One region of the Pseudoalteromonas sp. PAR1 genome, then DNA from elsewhere that is predicted to be linked to it. Evidence: riboswitches for the same ligand, from Rfam matches in the RefSeq annotation. Region 1 holds a riboswitch; the other holds the start of a gene.
The links. A riboswitch is a leader RNA that binds a small molecule or an ion and turns the genes downstream of it on or off. The one in region 1 is predicted to bind lysine.
Positions count from the first base shown of each region.

Region 1 (9,186 bases):
ATCACATTACGGTTTTTCTTGCTCACTTCTTCACGGGCTTTACGTTTGTCTAAAGCGGTAAGTTTTTTACTCTCGTCTAAGTCAGAGCATTTTTTACGAAGTTCTTCGAGTGTTTGTTTGCCGTCACCGCCAATGGCTTCGTTCAAAATACACTGCTTTACGAGTTCTAGCGCGTCATCTTGTTCATTGGTTTGTGGTTGTTCAGTTTGAGCAAATACAGGTACAGAAAATAAGCCAGCAGCTGCCAGCCAAGTGCGCCATCCCATTGCAGTTCCCTTTTGAATAGACTTATAAGTAAGAATAATTATAACGATTTTTACATAAGTAACCGTGAACTTATACTGAATTGTTGATATTTTAGGTAAATAGAGAGCCCCAAGCTAAGCTTGGAGCCCTGCTGTGACGGCCTAAGGGCATAAGCCGTCGACTCTCACGCAATGAGAAGGGGTGAGCTTATAGCTCAAATACGTTAGTAAAAAACTTATAAAGTTCGGTGCCTTGATTCACGCTTGCTGAGGCAAAATGCAAAATAGCGATGGCGTCTTTATCAAAACTCAATGTTTGTAGTGGCTGCTCAGAAAGGTAGCGCTCCATTCGTAAAATATGAGCAATAGGTTCGCCTGCTTTTATATGACCACCGAGTGGTGCAAGGTATTCAACCATGCCACCCATAGGTGCGTAGTAAGCTACATAATCTTCAAGCATACAGGCATAGCGTGTCATCGCTTTTGGTTGATATGCGGCATCAACCAATACCTCTTTATGATTGAGGTAACTTAAAATGCTATTGGCGTCTTCAAGGGCTGCACTTAAATCGATTTTTTCTTGGCTACCAAGTTCAACGGTAAATGCTTCGACTTGAACTGCAAATTCACGGCCTTGTTTGGCAAGCTCTTCAGATAGTGACCACCATGGGCAGAAACTCGCTTCATCCATTGCGCCATCAAAATCACTTGGGATCAATAACACATGCTCAATATTAAAATAGCTCGCGCTGGCTTTGGCGTATTGGGGGCAGTATAAGTGCTTACTTGAGATAGGCCCTGTGTGAAGATCTAAAACAATATCAGCCTGATGGGCAAGCTTTTGCAAGTTAAGTGCAATGCGCTTACCCGTTGTTAAGCTGTAATCTGGGCCCGTTAATTGGCTGTCGATGTCAGCAACGAGTGCCTGTTTAAACGCAGCTTTAAGGGTCGCATCATCACTGTCTTTGTGCAGTTCAGCAATTTGTGATGGTAATACTTTATTAAAGCGGTACATGCGGTTCCAGTTGGTGCCAGTAATTGGATCGAAGCGACCTAAAGTAAACTCACCTGACTTTTGATTACAACCAATTGGGTTGGCATAAGGCACTAGGGTAATGTCGCCACGCAGCTTGAGTGATTTTAGCTGCTCAAGCAATTGATAAATTACAGCGTTACCTTGTACTTCAGCACCGTGCATATTAGCTTGTATATACACGTTTGGCCCTGTGCCATCGCCTTTTAAACGATACACAGGAATTGTCAGTGGTAGGCCGTTGGCAATTTCGCCAACCACAATATTCTCTTGGCTGATTAATTCTTTACTCATGGTGATTACCTTAAATAATAGCTGGCATCTTCAGCGCTACGAATGCACTCAATATTGCCTTGTTCAAGGATGTATTCAGCCGCTAATTCGTGGCATAAAAAGTACGGCATACTTTCGGTAAAGCCATACGCGCCACATTGGCTGAATACCAACCAGTCTTGCTCACTTAAATCACTAGCTAGTTGGTGCTCACCTAAGCAATCAAGTGCAGTGCAAAGCGGCCCGTATAAAGTCATTGCACTTGGCTCAGCCGTTGACTCACGCAGTAACGCCGCAGGAAAATCTTGGCTTGTTACAGCAGGGCGAAGTAAATGGTTAATACCGCCTGATAAAATCACCTGCTGTTGATTGTAATTTTCTTTGCGTTCAACAACCGGTGTGGCGTAATGGCCGCATTCGCCCACCGCATAGCGGCCAAGTTCCATCCAAAGCTCTTTGACACCGGCATCTGCTTTAATACCCGCCAGAGTCTCGATAAGTGCAGACCAATCGAGTCGGTTAGCATCTTGAGTATAAGGAATGCCTAAGCCACCCCCTAAATCGAGAATATTAAGGTTAATATTTAATGCACTTGCTAGTTGTTGTAATGGCGCAATCATCGCACGCCATAGCTCGGCGAGTTTGTCAGTGCTCAGCATATTGCCCCATTGGAAAATATGCAGGCCATCAAAGTTAAGAGCAGGGTAATCACTTACTGTGAGCGCTTGCCACTCATCACAGCCCAAACCAAAAGGAGTAAGGCTATCGCCGCCAAGTGGGTTCTTTTCGCTGTCTGGCCAACGAAGTTGTACACGCAACAGAACTTGCAGCTGACAATTTGCTTTTGTTGCTTGCTCATTTAACCAGCGAACTTGGTTTATGCTCTCGGCCACGAAGGTACGTACGCCGCGAGCAATAAAATGTGAAATTTGTGCAGGGCTCTTTGCAGGCCCTGTGTTGAGCACGCGCTCGCTATCGATGCCTTGGGCAAGTACTTGCTCAAGTTCACCTTTACTCGCAACATCAAAATTAAACCCTGCGCTGTCTAAACATTGAATAATGCGAGACAGCGGGTTGGCCTTAACGGCATACCAAAGTTTCACATCGGTTTGCGCAGTTAATTGATTTAAATGTGCAGTTAATTTATCTAAATCATAGATAAAAAATGGCGTATCAAGATGTGTTGAAACTTGTTCAACCGCTTGCTTGATGGGCGTGCTCAAAAAGCTCATTAACGTAAAACCTCTTCTAACAATAATGATGCATCGCTTTGTTCGTCACGGTATTTCACGATCAATGCACAAGACATGCTTAAACCTTGCTCGCGAGCCCATGCATTTGAAGCAGGGCGAGAACCTGGGATTACAATCGCGTTTTCTGGAATTGCTTCACCTTTGTTTAGCTGGCGCTCATTAACACAATCGTAGACAGGGATGGTTGCAGATAAGCGCACACCCGGCGCAAGTACAGCACCTTTTTTCACAACCACACCTTCAACAATAACGCAGCCTGCACCGATGAAAGCGTCATCTTCAATAACCACAGGGCTGGCACCAATTGGCTCAAGCACGCCACCTAACTGTACTGCTGCACTTAGGTGAACATTTTTACCTACTTGTGCGCATGAACCCACTAATGCGTGACTGTCGACCATCGTACCTTCGTCGATGAATGCGCCAATATTTACATACGCTGGTGGCATGATAATCGTGCCTTTAGCAACGTGTGCGCCACGACGAACACTGCTACCACCTGGTACCATACGCACGCCGGCATTTGCAGCAAAGCCCTGTGGTGCTAGGTTGTGCTTATCCACAAAACCACCCGGGAACTCGGTGTTAGTACCATTTTTGAAGGCTTCTAAAATGCCTTGTTTAACTTCAACGTTGGCATGCCAGTTGCCATTTTCGTCTTGTGTTGCTGCGCGCACTGCGCCCGATTCTAAGTTGTTTAATAATTCTAACCAGCTCATGATAAAACCTGTTTTTAGTTCCAAGATAAAATTGTGTTGTTTGCGTGGGTGATGCTGTCTGTTTGCTCTAGCTCTAAATGCGTAAGCGGCGGACGTAAATGCGGGGTATTTATTTTACCTTGCAGGTGCATCAGTACTTTTACGGGGATTGGATTTGCGACAGCAAATAAGCTTTGAATCGCTTGCGACCAATCGGTGAATAGATTTGGATATTGACCACTTAAACTGCGTTTAACAAACTCATGGGTTTGACTCGGCCAAGCATTTGCGGCAACCGAAACTAAGCCTTTTGCACCAGCTTGAGCAAAATACGGCATAAGTGCATCATCACCACTGAAGATAGCCAGTGTTGGTGACGCCGTTCTAAAGCCTTCAAATTTGCTAATGTCACCACTGGCTTCTTTTAAAGCCCAAAGGTTTTTGTGCTCAGCAAGGTTTTTGATCACCTGCGGTGAAATCTCAACTGCACTTCGTCCTGGTACGTTATACAACATACAAGGGTGATGACTTGCGTTAAGTAGGCTTTCAAACCAATGTGTTTGGCCAACAACCCCAGGTTTTGCATACAGAGGAGAGCCCAATAGATAGCCATGAATAGGTAGTTGATTGCAGTATTCAACCCAAGCAATTTGCTGCTTTAGGTTCATGCCGCCCACAGCGACCATAAGTGGTACAGTCGGGGCTAATTGGCAAACATGTTCAACAATGGCTTGTTGCTCTTTAAGTGAAAGCGCCAGTCCTTCGCCGGTGCTGCCAAGCAATAAAATACCGTTATTAGCATCTTGCTGCTCGGCGACTAGTTGTCCAAGGGCCGTATAATCGACCTCGCCAGATTCAGAAAATGGCGTGACAAGCGCTGTCCATAGTGGATAGTCGTTTAAATCAAAATTGTTGATCATCTCTCACGAACTTATAAGGTATTCGAAGAGTTTATGCGGGAGCAATTGAATGGAGCCGCATGTCGTCATTCGAACAAGGTATAATTCGAAGAGCGAATGGGCTTAAGATAATAAAGACGCAACGGCCTTATTATACTAAGACCAGAAGCTCTCCACCAAACTAATCAATAGCGTTTTGCTATTGTTGGTGACAGTCGCTGGGATTCAGCCCAGTCGCCCGAAATAAGCACCTCACAAACGGTGTTACTTCTCGGCGTTAATTCCCCTCACGTATGATCAACAGAGTCTGTGCTCCTCCTATACGCTACCTGAATAACGCACCTCTTCCAGCCCTTTATGCTCGCTTTATAGCTTAAAGCCAACATAGTTAAATAGGGTATCAGCGGCGATTAAAGCATTTTAGCCATCTAGGTGTCAAGGCGGAGTATTCGTTTTTTTAGTGACCGATTTTGCAACATGGTTACGTATAAGCGTGTTTTTAGTACACTAGTATTACCCAGACGAATTGGAAGAAAAATGGAAAAGTTTAACGATATCTATCAGCGAGCTGTCACCCGTAAGGGCAGTGAAGAAATGCTGCTTGCACTGCTTTCTGACCCGCTTGATAGCGCTGACATTGCCAAAATGCATGATGACTTATGGTTGGAAGAGTTAACGCGTAAAGTGTTCCAAAGTGGTTTTTATTGGTCTGTTATCAATAGTAAGTGGTCAGGATTTCGAGAGGTATTTTGGGACTTCAGTGTTGAAAAATTATTAATGATGCCACCTGATATGCTCGAGCAAAAAGCCAGTGATGAACGTATTATTCGTAACTTTAAAAAAGTACAAACGATCCCTGAAAATGCCTACATGATCCATGAAGTAGCCGAAAAACATGGTAGTTTCAGCCAATTTGTAGCTGATTGGCCAGTAAATAATATTATCGGTTTGTGGGCTTACTTAAAAAAGCATGGTGCGCGACTAGGTGGGAACACAGGGCCTTATGCATTGCGTGCCATGGGTAAGGATACTTTTTTACTGTCTCGAGACGTAGAAAATTATTTACGTGCTCATGAATTAATTGACGGTGGCTTACAAACTAAAAAGTCATTACAAGCTGCACAAGACTTTTTCAACGAGCTACAACAACAAAGTGGCTTTAGCCTGCAAGCGCTAAGTCAATTAGTTGCCTATGGGGTAGGCGATAACCGCGTTGGCATAGCTGCGCGATAGGATTTTTTATGAAACTGCAAACTAGGTATACCGATATCAGCGAACTATTGGCTATTGAAGATATGCCTAATCGCGCCGCTGATCCCGCATTATTGTTATTCAATGATAAATTAGCTCAGTCGCTTGGTATTAATCATGATCCAGAATACCTAGCAGGACAGTTAAGTGGCTCAATAACTGATGACAGCGTAAAGCCTATTGCTTTAGGTTACTCAGGGCATCAATTTGGTCATTTTTCACCACGTCTGGGGGATGGCAGAGCGCATTTGCTTGGAGCAGTTAAAGACGATCAAGGAGTACTGTGGGACATACAGCTTAAAGGGGCGGGTGCTACAGTGTTTTCACGTGGTGGTGATGGACGTTGTGCGATTGGGCCGGCGGTTCGTGAGTTTATAATGAGCGAAGCGATGGCTGCATTAGGTGTCGCGACAACTCGCTGCTTAGCTGTTGTTACTACCGGCGAAACGGTGTATCGACAACCACCTCGGCCAGGCGCTGTCGTAACTCGCGTAGCAAAAAGTCATATTCGCGTTGGTTCATTTCAGTATTTAGCAACCCAGGGCGATATTGAAGGCTTAGAAAAGTTAGTTGATTACGCACTCAGTTGTCATTTCCCAGAGATAGATACGCGTGCAGAGCAACGTTATGTAGACTTTTTAACCGCAGTCATAGATAAGCAAATTGAGCTTATCATCAGTTGGATGCGAGTGGGATTCATCCATGGTGTAATGAATACAGACAATACATTAGTGAGTGGTGAAACCATTGATTACGGCCCATGCGCTATGATGAACCAGTTTGACTTTGATACTGTGTTTAGTTCCATAGACCATCAAGGGCGCTATGCATTCGGTAACCAACCAAACATTGCGAATTGGAATTGCGCGCGATTAGCTGAGAGCTTGCTGCCATTATTTAAAAATGAACAGCAAGCTTTGTCGTTATTATCCAGTGCAGTAAATAGTTTTGCTGAAAAGTTTAATCTTGCATTTACTACAATGTGGCGACGGAAGTTAGGACTTCTAGATGAACACGACGATAACCAAGCTTTAGTGACTGAGTTACTCACTCTGATGCAGCAAAATAACCTTGATTATACTAATACTTTCAATGCTCTTACGGAGTCATTACTTGCGGATTTTGCATTACCGGATAGTATTAAGGGGTGGGCTGCAAAGTGGCGAGTCAGAACATCAGCTGAAAGTTATGACATCATGCGTGCTGTTAATCCTGCAGTCATTCCACGCAATCATAATATTGAAATGATCTTGGCGGAATATGAAAAAACAGGATGTAGTTCAATGCTGAATGGCTTTTTGTCAGTTTTATCAAAGCCCTACGTTTACGATCAGCAATTCGAATCTTGGTATGAGCCACCTGAAAATGGCGATGCTAATTATCAAACATTTTGTGGTACCTAATGCATTTGTACTTGCTTGAAATAAAAAGTGTTTATTTAGTTTTTTTAAATGCTTGCTGATTGAGCAGAATAAACGCAAGTGCTATCATAGAATGGAGTTAACTTATTGCTTTAGATGATGATCTAATACGACTTTAGAATCATGTTAGACGTAATTTAAATAATTCTTTTGTTATATTGGATTCAGCTTTATTAAGTATTAAGCATCAAGTGTTAAGCATTGATAATTAATAAATAAGTAAAATTGTGGCTTATGAACTATCGTAAGATTGATTTTTTGAGCTACTCAACAGTTTTTAAATACTCAACAAACATTAGCTGAAAACAGCTTTATTGTGAAAATGGGAAGGAAATAATGAAACTAAAATCACTTACTATTGCGTTAGCACTGGCTGCAACGAGTTCTACAGCCCTCGCTGCTGAAAAAGAAGGTTTTTATATTGGCGCATTTGGCGACTATTACGACAATTCTTGGGAAAATGTTCGTGATTATCCGCCAGGTGGATTGAATGTTGATGACTCAACTGGTTGGGGCTTAGAGTTAGGCTATCGTTTCAGTGATTACTGGAGCGCGCGTCTAGAATATGCAGACATGGACTTTGATTGGACTGCAGATTTAGCTAATGGTACTTCAACAAGTGGCTCTGAAAGCGGCGAGCGTTACGGTATTGATGCTTTATATCACTTAGGTGGCGGCCCATTCTATGGTATTTTTGGTCTTAAGAACCTAAGTGCTCTAGATGAAAACTTAACGTTTGCTAACGTTGGTGCCGGTTATCAACACTACTTTACAGACAATTTCGCATTTAACGCTGAAACGTCTTTATATCAAGGTCTTGATCGTGGTTACACTGATGTTGGCGCTAAATTAGGTTTCAGCTATATTTTCGGTAACCAAAGCTCATCTGAGCCAGTAGAGCCTGCGCCGGTTGTTAGCGCTCCAACTGATAGCGATAATGATGGTGTTATGGATGCTGATGATCAGTGTGCTAACACACCAATGACTGATGCAGTAGATAGCACAGGCTGTACATTATACGAAGAAAAAGAAGCAACTATCACCTTGTTAGTTACTTTCCCGCATGATGTAGCAGAAGTACCAAACAAATACTTCAGCGATATTGCAGATGTGGCTGCGTTTATGAAAGAAAACCAAGACACATCAGTTGTATTAGAAGGCCACGCCTCTGCAGTGGGTGATGCTGACTATAATATGAAGCTTTCAGAAAAGCGCGCACAAGATGTTGCTGATGAACTTATCAAAGACGGTATCGCTGCAGATAGAATTTCGACAGTTGGATACGGTGAAGAGCGTTTGAAAAATAAAGCCTACACACTGGAAGCACATGCTGAAAACCGTCGTGTAGAAGCGCAAATTACAAGCGTTGAACGTGTAAAAGTTCTTCGTAAATAAGACTAAACTATTATAAATATGTAAATACTCCTATATTTATAAATAGTTACAAATAGTAAAGCCGAGCCAAGTAGTTGGTTCGGCTTTATTTTTTTTAATTTAAGAACATAATTATTTTTCGATTAAATAAAATAATCTTCAGAATGTACCTTTTTGTTAAATGATAATTTAAGTGAATATTGATTTGAATCATCAAAGTAACTATCAACCATTTGTGCTATAGCTTTTTTAGTTACCTTGTAGAATAATTATTAGGTAATATAATTATTTTTACTGTAATGTTTTTTTAGTATCAATATTGTTGGATTTATATTGATTCTTTTTACGTCGCTGTATTTAGTTGGTGTTGTTAAATTAAGAAAATTTATTATGTTGTTTGGGTTTATTAAGTTTGGATTAATTACTCATCAACTATCTTGACGGAATGTAGGCTACACGGCCTTAAGTTATCTTAAATGGAAGGGAATGAAACATGAAACTGAAACCACTTACAATTGCTTTAGCGCTTGCTGCAACAAGTGCCTCAACAATCGCAGCCGAGAAACAAGGTTTTTATATTGGTGCGTTTGGTGATTACTACGATAATTCATGGGAGAATATCCGTGATTATCCGCCAGGTGGCCTAGACGTAGACGACTCAACAGGGTGGGGTTTAGAGCTTGGTTATCGCTTTAGCGACTACTGGAGTGCCCGCTTAGAATACGCAGATATGGATTTC
Region 1 is NZ_CAMZMY010000013.1:2,867-12,052, forward strand. It holds gene QL229_RS12075 (phospholipase A) at 1-266, opposite strand, end outside; gene QL229_RS12080 (succinylglutamate desuccinylase/aspartoacylase family protein) at 454-1,572, opposite strand; gene QL229_RS12085 (PLP-dependent decarboxylase) at 1,578-2,783, opposite strand; gene QL229_RS12090 (2,3,4,5-tetrahydropyridine-2,6-dicarboxylate N-succinyltransferase) at 2,783-3,523, opposite strand; gene dapA (4-hydroxy-tetrahydrodipicolinate synthase) at 3,538-4,422, opposite strand; lysine riboswitch at 4,560-4,756, opposite strand; gene QL229_RS12100 (DNA-3-methyladenine glycosylase I) at 4,939-5,634, shown strand; gene QL229_RS12105 (protein adenylyltransferase SelO family protein) at 5,643-7,055, shown strand; gene QL229_RS12110 (OmpA family protein) at 7,410-8,468, shown strand; gene QL229_RS12115 (OmpA family protein) at 8,941-9,186, shown strand, end outside.

Region 2 (9,186 bases), on a different contig from region 1:
TAAAATTATGCCAAATCAAATCAGTGAACGAAAGCTGATGTTTTTGATTGGTGGTTTTGCGTTTTTATTTTCATCGATATCAGACAACATAACGGCAACTTTAATCTCGCTTGCGGTAGTGATGTCACTGAAGTTAGATCCTAAAAAATTAATAAAATACGCAACCTTAATTGTATTCAGTGTTAACTCGGGTGGGGTGTCGTTGATCACGGGTGATGTTACAACGCTAATGATTTTCTTAGATGAAAAAGTCACCATTGCTAACTTGTTATTATTAATTGTACCTGCACTTGCAAGTGTTGCATTGTTAGCGGCAATGTTATCGGTGGGTATGTCGGGTAATGTGGTATTTGAAAAGCAAACGGCTCGTCGTATTGAAAAAACCGATATTACCATTGCGGTTATCTTCTTCTCGACGATTATTGCTACGTTAACGCTGAGCGTACTTTATAGTGTGCCACCGCTATTAACCTTTTTATTTGGTTTATCACTGATGTTTTTGGTTGCGCAATTTTTAATGCGCAAAAAAGATGTGAACAAAAAAATCATTGATTATATTCGTGAAATTGAGTACGACACCTTATTGTTCTTCGTGGGTGTGTTATTGCTGGTTGGCGCATTAAAAGAAGTTGGCATGCTTGCTAAATTTACTCACCTTTATGAATTGATGGCGCCTGAATATGCCAACTACTTGATGGGGCTATTATCAGCGGCGGTAGATAACGTACCTCTAACTGCAGCACTCTTGAAAGCTGATATTGTGATGAGCCCTCAGCAATGGCTGTCGTTTACTTACGCAACTGGGGTAGGTGGTTCAATGCTTATAATCGGCTCTGCGGCAGGTATTATTGCCATGAGTAAGGTCAAAGCACTGACCTTTATGAGCTATCTTAAAATGTCGGTTTATTTATTAATTGCTTATACCGTTGGTTATTACGGTTCGCACTTAGCGGGCAGTTTAATTTCATAAAACAACTTGACAGCTAGACGTCTAAACGTTAACTTTCGAAGCCTGCTTTTAACAGCAGGCTTTGTTATTTTAACCAGGTGTTAACTTAACATTCAGAAGAGGTGCGATACTTAGGTAATTAATGTGAGGTGACGAACGCCGATGACCATTAATGAGGGAAGTACTCGCCGAGAAAATTAATCGGACGTCACGGTTATTTTTCGGTTTATGGGGCTGAATCCTCAAAACTGTCACCAAACTAGGTGGAGAGCTTCTGGCATGGACTACTCTTTATTTTCAAAGCACCCCCTTGCCGAGTTCTTCTTGATTTACTGTGGATAGTTTTCCACAAAAGGAGACGACATGAATACCCAATTAGCCGCCAATACAAAATCAGATTACGTTGTTGCAAAATTTGGCGGTACCAGTGTAGCTAACTTTGATGCTATGAGCCGCTGCGCAGAAATCGTTTGTGCTGATAACCAAGTACGTATTGTTGCTGTGAGTGCCAGTGCTGGCGTGACAAACCATTTAGTTGCATTGTGTAAACGTGATTTGAGCGCGGTTGAGCGTGATGAGCACATTACCGGCGTAGTCGCCATTCAAGAAGCAATTTTGGCAGAGCTGTCGCTCGATGCTGATTTAGCACATGGCTTTAATGAAACGCTTAAGGCTTTTCAAACTTTGGCATCAGAAGGGGTTAAGTCAGTAGCTGAGCAAGATGAGCTACTGAGCTTTGGTGAGCGTTTATCATCGTATTTGTTCACTCAAGTATTACGTGGTCAAGGTCTTGATGCGGTGCGTTTTGATGTACGTAAGGTGCTAAAAACAGATAGCCAATTTGCTAAAGCAACACCTAATGTTGCAGCAACCGCTGCGGCTGCTAAAGAGCATTTAGTGCCGCTACTTGATGAGCAAGTTGTCGTAACTCAAGGCTTTATTGGTAGCAATGAACATAATCAAACAACGACTTTAGGGCGTGGTGGTTCAGATTACAGTGCTGCATTACTCGCTGAAGCAATTAACGCAAAAAGCGTGCATATTTGGACCGATGTTGTGGGTATTTTCAGTACTGATCCGCGTTTATGCGCCAAAGCAAGCCCAATTGCTCGCTTAAGCTTTGATGAAGCGGCAGAAATGGCCACGTTTGGAGCAAAAGTGCTGCATCCTGCAACTATCTTACCAGCGAGCCGTAGCCATATTAGTGTGTTTGTTGGTTCAAGCCGTGAGCCGCAATTAGGCGGTACATGGATTGAAAAAGAAAAGTCTCAGCAACCGGGTATTCGTGCAGTAACGCAGCGTAAAAACCAAATTCTATTAACGGTTAAAAGCCCAGAAATGCTCCTAGCGAGTGGTTTCTTAGCGCGTGTATTCACCATTTTAAGTGAGTTTAATATTTCGGTTGATTTGGTTACTACCTCAGAGATCAGTGTTGCAATTACTTTAGATAACGCGCCAAATGCATCACGTCCTGAGCTTGATCAAGCCTGTTTAGATAAGCTTTCTGAGTTTTGTCATGTATCGGTTGAGAACAACTTGACGCTGGTGGCTTTAATTGGTTCTGAAATTCAATTACGTCAGCAAGAAATGAACTTAATGCAGGTATTAAGTGACTTTAATATTCGTTTAATTTGCCACGGTGCAAGTAAACATAACTTGTGCTTCTTAGTTGAGCAAAGCGAGTCAGATGAAGTCGTGCAGGCTATTCATAGCCGACTATTAGAAAGCCAAGTCGCGGCGTAAGTCGTTAAAGTTAATAAAAGAGCACTGCCAGTCAGTGCTTTTTTGTGCCACGACACTTATATCAAAGCCTTCAATAGAGTTACTATTCGCGCTGAAATTATGTTTGCTCAATTCTTCAAATACATTAGGAGCAAGTAGTTTCGCAATTGGCTGTGCACTTGCTTTGGCAAGCGCTTCTTTTAATGTCCAAATTCTAAAAAAGCACTGTGCCTGTTCATCGGATGCATCAAAACGGCTAATTAAGTCAACTTCATCTTGATGATAAAAGTGCTTTGCGAGTTTGATAAAAGGGCGAGGCTTACTGCTTTGTTCAATATCAAAACCAAATAGCTGCTGTTCTGGGTTAAGAGCTGCACCGATTAAACCATTTGAATGAGATAAACAGGTCCACACAGGTTCTCTAACCGGGGTATGTAGCTTTAGCTTGCTGTCTTTGTCATCAAACTGGCTCGATATTTCATTGAGGGCTAAATCGTCATTAGGGTAAGCGTGTTGATACAAATATTTTAACGTTAGGCGAGTCGCTAAGTACTCTTGCTTGGCAGCAGGGACTTTGCGTTTTTCAAGCACACTTAACTCAAACTCACTAAGTAATTTATCAAGGGGTAAACTTGCAACATCAATACGTGCTGCATCCATCAGCATAATTTTTTTGGCCGTTGATTGGCTTTGCTGCTCGATGATAAGAGTATTCGAAAAGTAGTGACAGCTCATGGTTTAACGCTTACACGAAGGCTCGTATTTAGTTTTGTTTATTTTTACAGCAGATGCACATTTATAGGCACGAACAAACGCAAATAGTTTACGCAGTTGACTGTAATTATGGTTTAATGAGGAAAAATAATAACAGATTTGTAGATGTATGGCACAAGTTCGTGACGGCTTTCAAAGTCGATTAGGTTTCGTTTTAGCAGCTTCTGGTGCGGCGGTAGGTTTAGGTAATATTTGGGGCTTTCCAACACAAGCGGCAAACCATGGCGGCGGTGCATTTTTACTTGTTTATTTTATTGTTATTTTCTTATTAGCGCTTCCAGCTCTTTATACTGAGCTATATTTAGGTCATCAAGCACAAGCTAATCCGGTAAAAGCATTATCAAATGCATGGCAAGATACAGCGCCTAAAGTAGGCGCTGCAGCAGGCTATATTGGCCTCTTTGGTGCGATTGTAATGCTAAGCTTTTATTCGATTGTCGCAGGCTGGATGCTCGCTTATGCCCTTGAGCCAATCGCAAACTTCTTTGGTTTTACTGAGTTAAGTAACTTTTTACACAGTGACTCGATGGCACGTAATTTTGTGTTTACACCACTGATGCTTATTCTTACTGCGAGTATTATTTTAAAAGGCGTTAAATCAGGTATCGAGACTTGGTCACGTCGCTTAATGCCATTATTGCTAGTGTTATTAGTGGCATTAATTGCTTATATCGCGACCTTAGACGGTGCGATGGATGGTTTTGCAGCCTATTTAGTGCCAGATTTTAGTCAAATTCTTGATGCAAACTTAATTATTGCGGCAATGGGGCAAGCGTTCTTTTCATTGTCGTTAGGTGTTGGTTGTATGATGGTTTACGGCTCTTATTTAAAACCAGATGCCAACCTACCTAAATTAACTGGCACTGTGGCTCTACTGGATACCGGTGTGGCCTTTTTAGCGGGTTTATTGATTATTCCGGCTATTTTTGTTGCTCAACATAACGGTGTAGAGGTATTTAGCGGCGGTAAACTGGTCGGTGAAGGGCAGTTAATTTTTGCGATTTTACCTGAGCTGTTCAGCACAATGGGCCAAGTGGGTTTACTCGTTGGCTTATTATTCTTTGTTTTAATGTCGATTGCCTCAGTGACATCAACTATTTCATCGACCGAAATTCCAGTGGCATTTTTAGTTGAGAATCACAGTATTGAGCGAAAAAAAGCGACCTTATTTGTGACGCTAATCGTGTTTATTGCTTCATCACTAATCATCTTAAACTTTGACTGGTTATTTGGCTTAGTGATTATGGTGCTTACACAGTACCAATTACCTTTAATGGGACTGTTCTATTTCATTACTGTTGGCTGGTTATGGCAGCGTGGTAATAAATTGCATCAAGTATCGAGTGGCCCTCATTATTGGTTTGCCCAGTACATTCGCTTTGTCTGTCCGCTATTAATGACGGCGGTATTTGTGAACGTGGCGTTGTTGAAATAGAAACTTGAGTTACAAGTCTCTAGTTTCAAGGGAAAAGTAAAAGGCGTAGGGTTTAAACCTCACGCCTTTTTTAATTTAAGGTGCGCTTGCTTTAAGTAACTTCGTTAGTTAATGGTAATCCTTGGCTTATTTCATTGGCGCTTTGCAATGTAGTGCAGGCTATTTCGCTAAGTGCTTCTTGGGTGAAGAAGCCTTGGTGGCCTGTGACTAACACATTCGGAAAGCTAATAAGGCGTGAAAAAATATCGTCTTGCATGATTTCTTCACGGTGATCTTTAAAGAATAACTCTGACTCTTGCTCATACACATCAAGCCCTAAGTGTCCGAGCTTTTTAGACTTAAGCGCTTGAATACAGGCTTGAGTATCGAGAAGTGCACCACGAGAGGTGTTAATCAGCATGACACCGTCTTTCATCTTCTTAAATGCGCTAGCATCAATTAAATGATGGGTATGCTCGTTGAGCGGGCAGTGCAATGAGATGACATCACTTTGTGTGAGTAATGTGTCTAAATCACACAGGGTGTAAGGGCCTTCACCAGCCATTGGGTCACAAACGAGTACTTTCGCCCCAAAGCCATTTAAGATATTTACCAGTGCTAGGCCGATTTTGCCACAGCCTATAATCCCGATGGTTTTTTTGAATAAGTTAAAGCCTAGCAAGCCGTTTAAATCAAAGTTACCTTCACGTACGCGGTTAAAGGCTTTATGGGTTTTTCGGTTGAGCGTTAGCATAAGGGCAATACAATGCTCTGCCACGGCTTCTGGGCTATAAGCGGGCACACGGCAAACCTTGATGTTATGCTCTTTGGCAGCATCAAGATCAACATTATTAAAGCCTGCACAGCGTAATAAGATTGCCTTTATGCCTAGGGCAGCCATATCAGCAATGACGTGTTTGTCGACTGTATCGTTAACAAACACGCACACAGCATCAAAGCCTTGGCAAAGGGGGGTGGTATTGCTGTTTAAGGATTGCTCAAAATAACTGAGCGAAACAGACTCAGCGTATTCAGTTAGGTTCCTTTCAAAAAACGGTTGCTCATACTTTTGCGCACTGAATAAGGCCAGTTTCATCATTTAAATTACTCTCTATCACCATTTTGAGGGTTTCGGGTTTGGTGCGCGGGGCATATCGCGCAACGAGTTGACCCTCTGAGTTTATAAGAAATTTGGTGAAATTCCATTTAATTGCGCGGTTTTGTGCTATTCCACGGGTATGACATTTTAAATAATTAAATAAAGGATGGGCGTCTGGGCCGTTGACTAACACCTTGTTAAAAATAGGAAAGCTAACATCAAAGTGTTGCTGATAAAAGGCTTGTAGCTCATTGCCATCTAGAGGTTCATTGTGGCCAAATTGATTACAGGCAAAACCGAGTACGGTAAATCCTTGCAGTTTATAGTCTTGATAAAGCTTTTCAAGGCTTGCCATTTGCACTGAAAAATTACATTTGCTGGCAATATTGACAATAAGCGCTGTTTTTCCTTGTAGCGATTCAAGGCTGAAGTTTTCACCAGATGCAAGCTGGGCATTGAAACGATATATACTATCCATGTTTTACCTGTGTGTTTTTAAACGGTTTAAATGAACTTTTTTTCATTCGCTTTTTAGTTATTCGGTTGAGATAATGAAATTGTTACTAATTTATCACTCAAATAGGTCAGTTTTATGTCAATGAAAGTCGCCTTCATCGGATTAGGTGTAATGGGTTACCCAATGGCGGGTCACCTTGCCAACGCAGGTCACAGTGTGACAGTTTACAACCGCACAACGGCTAAAGCGCAAAAGTGGGTATCAGAATATCAAGGTGAATACGCTGAAACGCCAAGTGAAGCCGCAAAAGGGGCTGATATCGTTTTCATGTGTGTAGGCAATGATGATGATTTACGTTCAGTTGTTTATGGTGAAAATGGTGTGCTAGCAAGCATGCATGAGGGCAGCTATTTAGTTGACCACACCACGACCTCTGCTGAGGTGGCACGTGAAGTTGGCGCTCAAGCAAAATTACAAGGCATCGCATTTTTAGATGCGCCGGTTTCTGGCGGCCAAGCAGGTGCAGAAAATGGCGTATTAACTGTGATGGTAGGTGGCGACGAAGCTGATTTTAATGTTGTTCAACCTGTAATGGCTGCGTTTAGCCGTTTTAGCCAATTATTAGGTGAAGTAGGCTCTGGTCAACTTTGTAAAATGGTAAATCAAATTTGTATTGCTGGTGTGGTGCAGGGCTTAGCTGAGGGGTTACACTTTGCAAAACAAGCGGGCCTTGATGGTGAAAAAGTGATTGAAACCATCTCGAAAGGTGCTGCAGGTTCATGGCAGATGGAAAACCGCTACAAAACAATGTGGGCTGGCGAATACGAATTTGGTTTTGCTGTTGATTGGATGCGTAAAGATTTAGGCATCGCTTTGGATGAGGCAAAGGCAAACGGCGCAACTTTGCCGATGACGGCAACAGTTGATCAATATTACGCCGAAGTACAAGCTTTAGGTGGTGGCCGCTACGACACCTCAAGTTTATTAGCGCGTATTGAAGCGCTACATAAAAAGTAATATCAATAAAAAACGCGACAATTATTGTCGCGTTTTTTATTACATGCTTTGTGCATAATTGTATAACGCTTTTAAAATATGCAGATTTTTTTCGTTATCATCATTTTCATGAGCCAGATTTTCAAGGGTGATCATGAAATCTTGGCCACTGATCGAAGGGTTATCTTCGCCATGCATTAGCTTGTTTTGGCAATACTGGCGCCATTTTGCTAGCTCATCTTGGCTAAGTGTGTGTGGCCAGTTTCGGGCGCGGTATCTGAATAACAAGGTAGCAAACTTTTTATCATCAAAATCAAGCTGCATTGTGGCTAATTGCTCAGGGCTTGCATCTCGAATAATGGCAAATTTAGCTTTATCAGCATGGCTGGTAAAACCGTCATAAAGTTGATAGTCAGGGTTGGTAGTTTCGCCGTAATCACGCTGTTCGTTAAATACTTCGGTTACTTTGTCGCGAAGTTCTGTGTTGGCTTTTAAAATAGCGAGATTTTGTAGGCACTTTTCGCGGTCAATACCTAAACGGGCTGCGTTCTCTGGTAACAAGGTTTTTGCTGGTGCAAGAATAGGGCACTTGTTTAAATGCACGAGTTTTAAGCCTACCGGTGCTTCGTCTTCGCCAAGGTCGCTGTGTTTTGTGTAAAGACGGGTGCGTAGCTCTTCAATAGATAAATCTAATAAGACTTGCGGATCTTCAGTCAAATTAAAGCAAATAATGGCGTTTTTATTGACTGGATGAAAGCTCATTGGTGCAATCCAGCTGGTGCAGCCTTGGCTTGCCGGAATTCGTGATGAAGTGTGCACCAGTGGTGTCATATTAAATACATCAACTAAATCTGCCAGTGCTTTTTTAGAGCGTAAGCTAAAGAAAAACTGATACAACTTAGGTTGTTTTTCTTTTATTAGTTTTGCCAACGCTATGGTTGCCGTTACATCACTTAAAGCATCGTGAGCAGCAGCGTGTTCAATGCCATTGGCAACGGTTAAGTGCTCGAGTTTAAAGCTTGGTGTACCGTCTTCTTTAAGCGGCCACTCAATGCCTTCTGGGCGCAGTGCATAACAGGCTCGCACTAAATCAATAATATCCCAGCGGCTATTATTGTTTTTGTATTCACGCTCGTATGGGTCATAAAAGTTACGGTATAAGCTGTAACGTGTGACTTCATCATCAAAGCGAATACTGTTATAGCCCGCTACACAGGTGTTAGGTTGGCTAAATTCAGCATGGATTTTTGCCATAAACTCAGCTTCAACTAAGCCTTTTTGCATCGCAATTTGCGGGGTAATACCTGTTATTAAACATGCTTCGGGGTGGGGTAAGTAATCAGCCGCCGGCTTACAATACTCAATTAACGGCTCACCAATAATATTTAAATCGAGATCGGTACGAATGCCAGCAAACTGACTTGGACGATCTTTTTGCGGGCTTGCGCCAAATGTTTCGTAGTCGTGCCAGTAAATTGTTGGTTGTTGTTGTTCTGGATATGCCATGCATTAAACCTTGCTAAGCGTCGAGCCGTTTTGAGTTATTTTCTGAATTGTCAGAATTATGGCATAGAGCCTAGCTAGTTTATAGAGTAAAACGTAATGTGGCTGTTTAGTGTAACTTTTATAAACACGAGCTGTATAAAAAATGGCCTTGCGGTTAATTTTTATGCTTATATAGTGAGGTGTCGTTAGTTTTTGAGCTGTTTTGTATTCTGTGGCTCGGTATTTGCTAACGAAAACTATCTTTAACAATGAAGGAACAAAAAAATGAC
Region 2 is NZ_CAMZMY010000009.1:165,223-174,408, forward strand. It holds gene nhaD (sodium:proton antiporter NhaD) at 1-970, shown strand, start outside; lysine riboswitch at 1,059-1,231, shown strand; gene lysC (lysine-sensitive aspartokinase 3) at 1,313-2,692, shown strand; gene QL229_RS09815 (4'-phosphopantetheinyl transferase superfamily protein) at 2,669-3,406, opposite strand; gene QL229_RS09820 (sodium-dependent transporter) at 3,555-4,880, shown strand; gene QL229_RS09825 (2-hydroxyacid dehydrogenase) at 4,972-5,955, opposite strand; gene QL229_RS09830 (glutathione peroxidase) at 5,921-6,436, opposite strand; gene QL229_RS09835 (NAD(P)-dependent oxidoreductase) at 6,551-7,432, shown strand; gene sbcB (exodeoxyribonuclease I) at 7,472-8,917, opposite strand; gene QL229_RS09845 (hypothetical protein) at 9,182-9,186, shown strand, end outside.
Region 2: linked by a shared signal. The riboswitch ahead of lysC (lysine-sensitive aspartokinase 3) and the one ahead of dapA (4-hydroxy-tetrahydrodipicolinate synthase) in region 1 are both predicted to bind lysine.